Regions from separate parts of the Arsenicicoccus dermatophilus genome, predicted to be linked through region 2. Evidence: riboswitches for the same ligand, from Rfam matches in the RefSeq annotation. Region 2 holds a riboswitch; each other region holds the start of a gene.
The links. Region 2 has a riboswitch for cobalamin ahead of MM438_RS14360 (cation diffusion facilitator family transporter). Riboswitches for the same ligand answer to the same signal wherever they lie in the genome.

Region 1: it holds a riboswitch for cobalamin, as region 2 does, so the genes downstream of both, MM438_RS14740 (hypothetical protein) here and MM438_RS14360 (cation diffusion facilitator family transporter) in region 2, are expected to answer to the same signal.
Region 3: it holds a riboswitch for cobalamin, as region 2 does, so the genes downstream of both, MM438_RS09965 (energy-coupling factor ABC transporter permease) here and MM438_RS14360 (cation diffusion facilitator family transporter) in region 2, are expected to answer to the same signal.

Annotation. Positions count from the first base shown of each region.
Region 1 covers NZ_JAKZHU010000003.1:58,581-62,587, reverse strand. The annotation lists gene MM438_RS14745 (amylosucrase) at 1-1,664, shown strand, start outside; cobalamin riboswitch at 1,739-1,974, shown strand; gene MM438_RS14740 (hypothetical protein) at 2,008-2,466, shown strand; gene MM438_RS14735 (hypothetical protein) at 2,584-2,757, shown strand; gene MM438_RS14730 (metallophosphoesterase family protein) at 2,868-4,007, opposite strand, start outside.
Region 2 covers NZ_JAKZHU010000002.1:229,964-233,970, forward strand. The annotation lists gene MM438_RS14350 (superoxide dismutase) at 7-630, shown strand; gene MM438_RS14355 (hypothetical protein) at 627-926, shown strand; cobalamin riboswitch at 1,008-1,183, shown strand; gene MM438_RS14360 (cation diffusion facilitator family transporter) at 1,285-2,208, shown strand; gene MM438_RS14365 (DUF6394 family protein) at 2,236-2,622, shown strand; gene MM438_RS14370 (NAD-binding protein) at 2,648-4,007, shown strand, end outside.
Region 3 covers NZ_JAKZHU010000001.1:2,167,792-2,171,798, reverse strand. The annotation lists gene MM438_RS09975 (hypothetical protein) at 1-797, shown strand, start outside; gene MM438_RS09970 (GNAT family N-acetyltransferase) at 858-1,490, opposite strand; cobalamin riboswitch at 1,572-1,702, shown strand; gene MM438_RS09965 (energy-coupling factor ABC transporter permease) at 1,735-2,439, shown strand; gene MM438_RS09960 (energy-coupling factor ABC transporter substrate-binding protein) at 2,436-2,831, shown strand; gene cbiQ (cobalt ECF transporter T component CbiQ) at 2,833-3,609, shown strand; gene MM438_RS09950 (energy-coupling factor ABC transporter ATP-binding protein) at 3,606-4,007, shown strand, end outside.

The DNA.
Region 1 (4,007 bases), on a different contig from region 2:
TCGACCACCTCGCCGAGCTCGGCGTGACGATGCTGCACCTGATGCCGGTGCTGCTGCCGCGCGAGGGCGCCGACGACGGGGGCTACGCGGTCGCGGACTACCGGCGGACCGACCCGCGGCTCGGCAGCTTCGCCGAGCTGACCGCCCTCGCGAGCACGCTGCGCGCCCAGGGGATCTCGCTGGTCGTGGACCTGGTCTGCAACCACACCGCGCGGGAGCACCCCTGGGCGCGGGCGGCGGTGACGGGCGACCCCGAGGCCCGCGCGATGTACCACTTCTATCCCGACCGGACCATGCCCGACCGGTGGGAGCAGACGCTGCCCGAGGTCTTCCCCGACTTCGCGCCCGGCAGCTTCACCTGGGTGGAGGAGGCGCGGTCCTGGGTGTGGACGACCTTCAACGACTACCAGTGGGACCTGGACTACGCGAACCCCCGCGTGCTCGAGGAGATGCTCGACGTCGTCTGCCACCTCGGCAACGCCGGCGTCGAGGTCGTCCGCCTCGACGCCGTCGCCTTCCTGTGGAAGCGGCTCGGCACCAGCTGCCAGAACCAGCCCGAGGCACACCTGGTGCTGCAGGCCTTCCGTGCGCTCACCCGCCTGGCGATGCCCGGCGTGCTGCTGCTCGCCGAGGCCATCGTCGCGCCCGAGGACCTGGCGCCCTACCTCGGCCAGGGGGAGGCGACCGGCAAGGAGTGCGAGCTCGCCTACCACAACGTCTACATGGTCGCGCTGTGGTCGGCGCTCGCCGAAGGCTCCGCCCGACTGCTCACCCACACCGTGCGGGCGATGCCGCCGCTGCCGCCCACCGCCGCGTGGCTGGGCTACGTGCGGCTCCACGACGACATCGGGTGGGCGGTCAGCGACGAGCACGCCGCCGCGGTGGGCCTGTCCGGGCCGGCCCACCGCGCGTTCCTGTCGGACTTCTACTCCGGCGCGCATCCCGGGTCGTGGGCCGTCGGCGAGGTCTTCCAGGCCAACCCCGCCACCGGGGACCGCCGGATCAGCGGGTCCCTCGCGTCCCTCGCCGGTCTCGAGCAGGCTCGCCGGCTCGCGGGTGCCGAGCGGGAGCGGGCGGAGCTCCTCGGCATACGCCGGATCCTGCTGCTGCAGGGGCTCGTCCTGGCGCTCGGCGGCGTGCCGCTGATCTACATGGGGGACGAGATCGGGATGATCAACGACCGGTCGTACGTCGAGGACCCGGCGCACGCGGACGACAACCGCTGGCTGCACCGGCCGCGCATGGACTGGACGGCGGCGCAGCAGCGGCACGAGGCGGGCACGGTGCCGGCGCGGGTCTTCGAGGGGCTGCAGGCGCTCGTCGCCGCGCGGAAGTCCTTGCCGCAGCTGCACGCCCAGCAGGCCATCGACGCGGTGCCGCTGGACAACCCCCACGTCTTCGCGCTGTGGCGGACGGGCCCGCGCGGGCACTGCCTGGTGCTCGCCAACCTCACCGCCGAGCCGCAGCACGCGTCGATCCACGGGTTCGCGGGCTTCGGGCCGCTCTCGGGGCTGCAGGACGCGCTGACCGGCGAGGACGTCTGGTGGGACCTCACCCTCGACCCCTACCAGCAGCGCTGGATCGTCCCTGCCGGCGGCGGTCGGGCCGGCCGGGGTTGGTCGAGCAGGCGGATCCGACCGACCCAGGGAGGTCTGCTGCCGTGAGCGGGCCGGGGGCGGTCATCGCGGGAACCGCAACCGGCGGAACGCGTCCCGACGAGCCCCCTCCGCGCCGCCTGGATAGGTTGGGCCGCACTGGTCCGGCACACCCTCGGGCGCGCCGGGGCAAGAGGGAACCCGGTGCGAGTCCGGGACTGCGCCGGGGGCAGCCGCCCGCGGTGCAGCGGTGAGCGGGAACGACCGCGCCACACGCACTGAGCGGTCGGCTCGGGAAGCGGCGCCTAGGCCCGCGTGCAGGTCAGCCTGCCGCGCGACGCCCGCGAGTCCGAAGACCTGCCAGCGCGGCGACCCACCCGGGTCGTCGGACCCGACTCGGTCTGGAGGACCCATGCCCACCATGCTGTCGATGCGCGTCTCCCACTACGACGCCGCCGGCGCCCAGCGCCTGCGCGACGACCTCACCCACCTCGAGGAGGCCGCCCGGTCGGCCGACGCCACCGTGCCGTGGCTCGCCCGGCGCGAGGGCGACGAGAGCTTCCGGCTGGTGACGGTGAGCCTGGACGGCCGGCTGGCCGGGTATGCCGCCGGCACGCTGCGCGGCGACCACGTCGAGCTGCAGCGCCTGCTCACGGTGCCCGCCGCCGAGCACGCCGAGCCCGGGCTGACCCAGACCCTCGTCGACGTGATCATCGAGCTCTTTGCGCTGCGCCACCCCAAGGTCTCGCTGGCCTCCGACTCGCGCGCCCTCGGCCACCTGATGCACGTCGGCTGGCGCCCGGTCGTCGCCGAGGACCTCGCCGACGGGCAGATCATGGTGGAGCACATCGGCGTGCACCGCCACGGCTGATCCCGCGACCCGACGGGCCGTCCTTGCGGGGCGGCCCGTCGTGCGTCGTTCGGGCCCCTCCTGACGCACCGGAAGATACGCTCGGTGATCGACCGTGACTCTTGTCCTGGAGGGTGTATGCCGATCAACCAGCAGTCCGTGAACAACGCCGCCTCGGGCACCCTGATGGTGTCGAGCCTGGTCTCGGCGTGGCAGGCCTTCCGCCGCAAGGACTACGCCACCGCGGCGGCCGTGGCCGTGCCGAGCGGCATCGCGCTGTGGCGCATGGTCAGCTCGCGCGCCCGCCGCTGACCGCACGCCGGGACGTGGTCGCCGTCCCGTCCCGCCATACGCCTCGCGCCCGGCACCCCGCTCCCGTCCCACCCGGCGCGGGGGAGGTCAGCGTGGGGTGAGCCGCTCGGTCAGGGGGTGGTGCTGGTGGTCGCCGGCGTGGGCGAGGAGCTCGGGTCGGGGGCGTCCGCCACGACGGTCGCCAGCGTCAGCGGCGCGTCGGCGCGGCACACCCGTCCGGCGGAGGGCTGGGGCGCCTGGATCGAGCGACCGTTGACGGCGCGGACGTCGTCGTAGACCGGCCGCCCCTCGAGCAGGTCCCGGTAGCTGTAGCGGGTGAGGGTCTCCAGGCGGCAGTCGGCGCCGTAGCTGAGGATGTCGAAGGCATAGGGCTGGCCGTTGAGCTCGGCGCCCGCGGGGTCCTGGCTGTAGTGCGCGACGACCCCGCCCCCGGTGAAGGTGCCCAGCTGGATCCGGTTGCCGCGCAGCGCAGCCGAGTGCATGTGGCCGTTGAGGCGCACCCGGGCGGCGGGGAAGGCGTCCGCGGCATAGGGCTCGTGCGCCACGAGCAGGTCCAGACCGCGACGGAGGTCGGTGGCGACGGCGGCCGAGGCGGTCGGGTCCGGGGAGGCGCCCGGCGTGGTCGCGGGCGGCGCCGCTGCAGACGCACCGCCCGAGGTGGTCGCCCCCGAGGCGGCCGCACCCGACGACGTCGCCGCGCCCGGTGCGGTCTCCCCAGCCGCCGGTGCCGGCGTCCCGGCTCGCGTCGTGCTCGCGACCGGCGCGACCCGCCCCGACCGCACCTGCTCCATCGCGCGGTCGAAGCGCCGCGCGGCCGCCACCTGCCCCGCCGTGTCGCCGCCCTCGTCGCCGAACCACCGCGGGTCGTTGAAGCCCGCGACCTGCAGGCCCCCGATCGTGGCGACGGTGTACGTCCCCGCGGTCGGCTCCAGCAGGATCACGTTGGGGATCGTCGCCAGCCGTCGCAGGACCGACTCGTCGGTGGCCGCGCTCGCGTCGTGGTTGCCGCGCACGAAGACATAGGGGACGCCGAGGGAGGCGATCCCGGCATACATGCCCGCCGCCTCGCCCTCCTGCGCGTGCCCGAAGTTGAGCAGGTCACCGGTGTCGACGACCGCGGTGATGCCCTCGGTCTGCACGATCTGCCGCATCAGAGGATAGGCGTTGGCGCCGTGGATGTCGCTGACCAGCAGCAGCTTCACGGCGGCCGGGCGGGCTAGGTCCGGCGGGACGAAGTGCTCCTGCAGCGC
Region 2 (4,007 bases):
GCTGGCATGAGCATCTACGCGCTGCCGGACCTGCCCTACGACCATGCCGCCCTGGAGCCCTACATCTCGGGCGAGATCATGGAGCTGCACCACGACAAGCACCACGCGACCTACGTCAAGGGCATCAACACCGCCGTCGAGCAGCTCGCCGAGGCGCGGGAGAAGGGGTCCTTCGAGACGCTGTCGACCCTGGAGAAGAACTTCGCCTTCCACCTCGGTGGCCATGTCAACCACTCGGTGTTTTGGGCGAACATGTCGCCCGACGGGGGTGACAGGCCCACCGGTGACCTCGCGGCCCGCCTCGACGAGGACTTCGGCTCCTTCGACGCCTTCCGGGCCCACTTCCAGGCCGTCGCCCTCGGCGTCCAGGGATCGGGCTGGTCGGTGCTGGCCTGGGACCTGGTCGCGCAGCGCACGTACGTCGTCCAGCACTTCGACCACCAGGGCAACCTGCCGATGTGCCTGGTGCCGCTGCTCGTGCTGGACATGTGGGAGCACGCCTACTACCTGCAGTACCACAACGACAAGGCGACCTTCGTGGAGCAGTGGTGGAACGTCGTCAGCTGGGCCGACGTCCAGGAGCGCTACGCCCGGGCCGCCGCGCAGACCACCGGCCTGATCCTGCCGTGACCGAGCACACCTGCGGACCTGCCGGACCCGATCCGCACGGGACGGGACCTGCCAGGCTTGTCGAGCACGCCCAGCTCGCCGCGGGGATCCTGGCTGCCCGGCACCGCGGGGACCGCGAGTCCGCGGCCGTGCTCGCCTCGACGGCCGACCCGCACGAGCTGCTCGGCGGCGCGTTGCTGCTCGTCGAGCTCCTCGCCGGCCTGTATGCCGAAGCCTGCTGCCAGAACCCCGCGGACTGCCTCAGCGACCTGGCCGTGCAGCTCGAGGCGTCCTTGCCCAGGAGCTTCGAGGCGTGACCGCTCCTCCGCCATACCCACCGCGGCTCGACGGGTGCACCGACGCCGCCGGTCGGCGTGTTGCAGGCTCGACGGAGCCAGGGCTAGGGTCGGTGGGTCGGTCGCACCCGAGGGGTGCCAGGGAACCCGGTCGGAGTCCGGGACTGACGCGCAGCGGTAGGGGAGCTGCGCAGGGCACGATGCCACTGGCGAGAGCTGGGAAGGCGCTCTGCGTGAACGATCCCGAGTCCGAAGACCTGCCGACGTTCGACCCGATCGGGCCTCGCGCACGGGCCCTGGCGAGAGTTGGTGCACGTGTCCGACCACATGGGGCGGCCAGGCGCCGGGCGACCGTCCCGCTCGGACGGGCAGGTCTGACATGGGCGCCGGACATCATCATCATCATGGAGCGTCGTCGGACGGCCGCGCCCGCCTGGCCGTGACGCTGGCCCTCACCACCACGGTGCTGGTCACCCAGGTCGTCGGTGCGGCCTGGACGGGCAGCCTCGCGCTGCTGGTCGACGCCGCCCACATGCTCACCGACTCGCTGGGGCTCGTCGTCGCCCTGATCGCCGCCGTGCTGATGGCTCGCCCGCCGTCGGCCCGTCGCACCTGGGGATGGCAGCGGACCGAGGTGATCGCCGCCGCGGCGCAGGCCTCGTTCCTGCTCGTCGTCGGGACCTACGCCATCGTCGAGGCCGTCCAGCGGTTGATCGCCCCGCCGCAGGTGGCGGCGCAGGGACTGGCGGTGTTCGGCGGTGTCGGCCTGGCTGCCAACGTCCTCTCGCTGCTCGTGCTGGCCGGGGGCCGAGGACACAACCTGAACATGCGGGCGGCCTTCCTCGAGGTCGCGAGCGACGCGCTGGGCTCGGTGGCCGTGCTCGTCGCTGCTGCCGTGATCATCCTCACCGGTTGGCAGCGCGCCGACCCGGTCGCCGGGCTGGTCGTCGCCACGCTGATCGTGCCGCGCGCCCTCTCGCTGCTCCGTGAGACCGGAACCATCCTGCTGGAGTCCACCCCGGCCGGGCTCGACCTGGACGAGGTGCGCCGCCACCTGGCCGGCCAGCCGCACGTGCTGGACGTCCACGACCTGCATGCCTCCACCATCGCCAGCGGCCTGCCGGTCCTCACCGCCCACGTCGTCCTCGACGAGGAGTGCTTCACCGACGGGCACGGGCCCCAGCTGCTCGACCGGATGCTCCGCTGCCTGGCCTCCCACCACGAGCTCACCATCGAGCACTGCACCCTGCAGTTCGAGACCCCCTCCCTGGCCGCCCACCACGCGGAGCACCTCCACGCCTGAGCCCTCGCCGCCGGTAGCCTGGACAGGGTGAATCTCGAGAAGGTCATCTTCGGCTTCTTCGTGCTGCTCGCCGCGACCGTGAACTTCGGCTTCGTGGTGGGCGACCTGGGCAGCCCGGACATGCACAACATCTGGGAGCTGTATGCCGCGATCGTGGTCAACGTGGTCGCGCTGGTCCTCAAGTTCGGGGACCGCACCCAGATCGGGGCCACCCACCTGGCGACGAGCCTGGTCGCCGTGCTGCAGCTGATCGGTGCCGCGGTGCTCTACATCTACTTCACCCAGTCCCACTCCGAGGCCATCACCGGCCCGGAGATCGCCTCGGTGGTCTCGCTCGCGTGCGGCGCACTGCTCGCCAACCTCGTCTCCGTGGTGCTCCTGGTCGCCGAGACCGTGTCCTTCCGTCGGCGCTGAGCCGCGCCCGACGAGCAGGCCTTCGATGACCAACCCGCTGCTGCTGTTCCTCGCCCGCCCGTCGACGCGCCGTCGGGGGGTGCGGGGTCCGCGCGAGCGGGTGCGGGTGCCTACCGAGGTGCCGTCGACCGACGCGATCTTCCTGGTGCTGCGGCGGATGCGCACGCCGCTGATCGTGCTGGTCGCGATCCTGTCGATCTCCGTCCTCGGGCTGGCGCTGATCCCCGGCAAGGACGGCACGCGGCTGTCGCCGTTCGACGCGTTCTACTTCATCTCCTACACCGCGACCACCATCGGCTTCGGCGAGATCGTGCCCTTCACGGCGACGCAGCGGCTGTGGGTGACGCTGTCGATCTACGGCACGGTCGTCGGGTGGGCCTACGCCATCGGCACGCTGCTGACGCTCCTCCAGGACGCGGGCTTCCGCGAGGCCGTGGCCACCCAGCGGTTCCGGCGCCGGGTGCTGCGGATGAAGGAGCCCTTCTTCGTGGTCGCGGGCTACGGCCGGTCCGGGCAGGCGGTGGTGGCGCAGCTCGACGAGGCCGGGCGGCGGGTCGTCGTGGTGGAGACCGACCGGGACTCCGCCGACAAGCTCGCCTGCGACCAGCTGCAGAACGACGTGCCGGTCCTGGACGCCGACGCCTCCCTGCCCGGGGTGATGGGTCTGGCCGGTCTCGGCCTGCCGACCTGCGAGGGCGTCATCGCACTCACCGACGACGACACGGTCAACCTCGCCGTCGTCATGACCGTGGACCTGCTGCGGCCCGGGCTGCCCGTCCTCGCCCGCTGCCACTCGCGCAGCTACGAGGAGCGGATGCACGACTTCTCGGCCGCGGCCGTGATCAACCCGAGCGACCGTTTCGGTGGCTACCTGGTGCTGGCGATCCAGCGGCCCGCGACCTTCCGCCTGGTCGCCTGGCTGATGAGCCCCGCCGGAGCGCTGCTGCAGGAGCCGCAGGAGCGCACGCGGCAGGGACGTTGGGTCGTGGCCGCCGAGGGGGCCTTCCGCGACGAGATCGCCCACGACCTGCGCCGGGCCGGGGAGGAGGTCGAGATCGTGGACCCGCGCGACGGCTACCACGACCTGGCCGGGGCGCGAGGCCTGGTCGCCGGCTCGGAGTCGGACACCCTCAACCTGGCCATCGCCGAGCACGCCCGCATCGTCGACCCGGAGATCTACGTCTGCGTCCGGCAGCACGCCACCTCCCGGCGGGTTCTCGTGGAGGCGCTCGACGTCGACAGCGTCTTCGTCCCCAGCGAGCTCGTGGCGGCGGAGGTGCTCGCCCGCGTGGTGACGCCGACCTTCTGGAGCTGCATGGAGCACCTGATGACGCGGCCGGAGGAGGAGTCCGAGGCGGTCCTCGCGCGGCTCGTCCAAGCCTGCG
Region 3 (4,007 bases), on a different contig from region 2:
CACGACGCACCACGGTCGCGAGAGCCTGCGCGCTCGCCATCGTCGGCACGCTCACGCTGGGGGGATGCACGGGCGAGCCCCTGGAGCTCCCGCCGACCCCCTCCGGCGTCGCCCCGCGGACCCCGGCGCCGTCGGGCAGCCCACCCACGCCGTCCCCCGCCCGCACCGTGCCTCCCGGCGGCCCGCAGCCGGTCCCCACGATGCCGGGAGGTGACGGCCCGCAGGCCGCTCCGGGCGAGGCCGAGGCGGTGTTGGACCAGGTGTCCCGCTTCGTCGCCGCGGCGACGAGCCTGCACGCGGTCGGCACCCTCAACCACGGCGGGGTCCCGATGACCTTCGACCTCGCAGGCACCCGCGACGGGCTGATTCTGGCGGGCACGGTGTCGGTCGGCACCCAGCCGCCCGTCGAGATCCGTCGCATCGACGGAGTGACCTACGTCCGCTCCCCGCGCACCACCGCGACGGCCCGCGGTCGGTTCGTGCGGATGTCCAGCGGGCCGGCGACCCAGCTCGGCATCCTCGGGGTGGGCAGCCTCGTCGACGCGGTCCAGCGCCTGACCGGCCACCGCGTGCCGATGCGGATGACCTCGGTCTCCTACGCCGGCCGGCGCGCCCAGGAGCTCGCCCTCGGACGGGTCACCACCCTCGTGGTCGCGGCGGACGGCAGCGGCCGGCTGCTCAAGGTGCAGACGACGGCGGGACCGGACGCGGGGAGCATCGAGTTCGACCGTTGGGACGAGCGGATCGCGGTCGCCACGCCCCGGCGCTCGCAGGTCACGCGGCTCCCCGGGGGCTAGGCCCGAGGGTCGACCGCGGTCAGGCCGAGGACGGCAGGTCCAGGGCGGTAGGGGGCCGGGTCAGGCCGGGAGCTCGGGCGCCGGGGTGCCCAGGTCCGACCCGGTCGCGGTGGTGACGCCCCGACGGGCGCGGTAGAGCACGTGGTGGCGCAGCACGTCGTCGGCCGCGACGAGCGGGTGCTCGAAGTCGTCGGCGAGGTGGTGCGTCATGCCGAGCCGTTGCATGACCGCGCGGGACCGCAGGTTGATCGAGGAGGTGAGGGAGACCACCTCGTCGAGCCCCAGGACCTCGAAGGCGACGCGCAGCGCCTCGGTCGCCCCCTCGGTGGCATAGCCGTGACCCCACGCGGGCCGGGCCAGCCGCCAGCCGATCTCGACGCAGGGCATGAAGTGCGCGGCGAACCGGGGCTGGTCGAGCCCGACGAAGCCGATGAAGGGCTCGCCACCGACCACCTCGACCGCCCACAGGCCCCATCCCTGGGTGTGGACGTGCCGGTCGCAGCGGTCCGCGAGGTCGTCGCTCTCCTTCCGGGACAGGGGTGCGGGGAAGCAGGCCATCACCTCGGGGTCGGCGTTGAGCGCCGCGAACGGCGCCCGGTCGTCGGGCCGCCAGGGGCGCAGGAGGAGGCGTTCGGTGCGCAGCTCCAGCGGGGGGTGCACCGGCGGGACGAGGATGGCATCCGTCGCGGACATGGGACGAGCGTAGGGGTGGACCGGTCAGCAGCACCGGGCGACACCCATCACACCAGTGATAACCATTCTCATTTCGGTGCGCTGTGGCATACTCCGAAGGGTCATCCCGAGGGTGCGCAGGAAGCCGGTGAGAGTCCGGCGCGGTCGCGCCACTGTGAGCGCGGGTGTCTGCCCCGCGCCAGCCAGAGACTGCCCCCTCGGCCATCTCCACCGGGACGCGTCATCCCCCCCAGAAGGAGTGCCCATGCACATCACCGAGGGCTATCTGCCCCCGCTGCAGGCCGCGGCCTGGACCGCGATCGCCGCCCCCTTCGTCGTCCACGGCGGCCGTCAGGTCGTCCGCGAGGTCCGCGAGACTCCCGAGAACCGTCTGCTGCTCGGGGCCGCGGGTGCCTTCACCTTCGTGCTGTCGGCGATCAAGCTGCCCTCGATGACGGGCTCGTCCAGCCATCCCACCGGCACCGGCCTCGGGGCCGTGCTGTTCCGCCCGCCCGTCATGGCCTTCCTCGGCGGGATCGTGCTGATCTTCCAGGCTCTCCTGCTCGCCCACGGCGGGATCACGACCTGGGGCGCCAACGTCATGAGCATGGCCGTCGTCGGCCCCTGGGTGGGTTATGGGGCGTATGCCGCAGCCCGGCGGCTGGGGGCCCCGCAGCTGGTGGGGGTCTTCCTCGCCATGGCCCTCGCCGACCTGTCGACCTACTGCACCACCTCGCTGCAGCTGGCGCTGGCGCACCCGGACCACGCCACCGGGGTCCTCGGCGCCCTGGGCAAGTTCCTCTCCATCTTCGCCGTCACCCAGGTCCCGCTGGCGCTGGCGGAGGGCTTCCTCGGGGTCCTGGTGTTCCGGGTCCTGGCCGACGCCGCCCGCCCCGAGCTCACCCGCCTCGGGGTCCTCGCCGAGGGCCGCGGACGCGCGGCCGCGCAGCAGCCGGAGGTGGTCGCATGACCCGGGCACGGTGGATCACCCTCGGATGCGTCCTGGCCCTGGTCGTGCTCTTCGCGCTGCCGTTCGTCGTCGCCGGGGGCGGCGCCGCGGACGGCGAGCGCTTCGGCGGGACCGACTCGGCCGCCACGGCCGCGATCGACGCCTCCGACCCCGGCTACCGGCCGTGGTTCCACAGCATCTTCGAGCCGTCGAGCAGCGAGGTGGAGTCGGGGCTGTTCGCCATGCAGGCGGCGATCGGGGCCGGTGCGCTCGGCTACGTCGTCGGCCGCCTGCACGGCCGCCGCGACCGCACCCACCAGGCCACCGGGTCGGGCTCGACCCGGTCGCTCCCGACGGGCGGCGCCCCCGCGGACTCCCTGCCGACGTGCTCCGAGACCGGCGGCCGGAGCTGACGTGTCCGGCGGCCTGGCGATCGACGACGCGGCCTGGGCGGGGGCCTGGCGCCCCCGCGCGGTGGCGGACAAGGCGCTGCTCGGCCTGGGGCTGATGGCCGTGGCGCTGGTGCTGCCCCCCTGGCCGGGGTCCGTGCTCGTCGCCGTCGCCAGCCTGGTGGTGCTCCTCCTCGGGGCGCGGGTCCCGGCGGGTCTGGTCGCCCGGGCCATGCGGGCGCCGCTCGCGTTCATCGTGCTCAGCGGGCTCTCGGTGGCGGTGAGCCTCGGTGCGCCGCAGGCGGACCCGGCATACCTGCGCCTGGGCTGGCTGGCCGTCACCCACCGCGGGGTGGCCGAGGCGGCCGGGCTGACCGCGCACGCGGTGGCCGGGACCCTGGCCGTGCTCGTGCTCGCGGCCACGACCCCGGTCGTGGACCTGCTGACGGCGCTGCGTCGGTTGCGGATGCCCGACGCGTGCGTGGAGGTGGCCTCGTTGACCTACCGCATCCTCTTCGTCCTCCTGGAGGCCCAGGGTCAGATCCGGGAGGCACAGGCGGGGCGCCTCGGCTACCAGGGGTGGCGCACCTCCCTGCGCTCGGCGGGGATGCTCACCGCGGCGGTCCTCACCCGCTCGTGGGACCGGGCCAGGAGGTTGGAGGAAGGGCTCGCGGGTCGCGGCTACGAGACGGCCCTGCTCACCCTGCCCCGCACCGAGCGGCACTCCCCGGCCTTCGTGGCCGGCACGCTGCTGCTGCTCGCCACCGTGTCGGCCTCGTCCTGGGCGCTGGGGGCCCGATGAGCCACCGCGGACCCGGCTGCGACCACGGCCGGCGCGACCCCGAGGTCTACCGGCTCGTCGCCCGCGGGCTGCGGGCCGGCTATCCCGGCGGCCCGGAGGTGCTGCACGGCGCGGACCTGCAGGTGACGGGGGGTCGGCGGCTGGCGATCCTCGGCGCCAACGGGTCCGGCAAGACGACCCTGCTGCGCTGCCTGGCGGGCAGCCACCGGCCCGCGGCTGGCCAGGTGTATGTCGACGGCGAGGCGGTCGACTACTCGCGCAAGGGACTTCGGGCCCACCGGCAGCGCGTGCAGCTGGTGCTCCAGGACCCGGACGCGCAGCTGTTCAGCGCCGACGTGCGCCAGGACGTGTCCTTCGGGCCGATGAACCTCGGGCTGCCCGTCGAGCAGGTCCGTGAG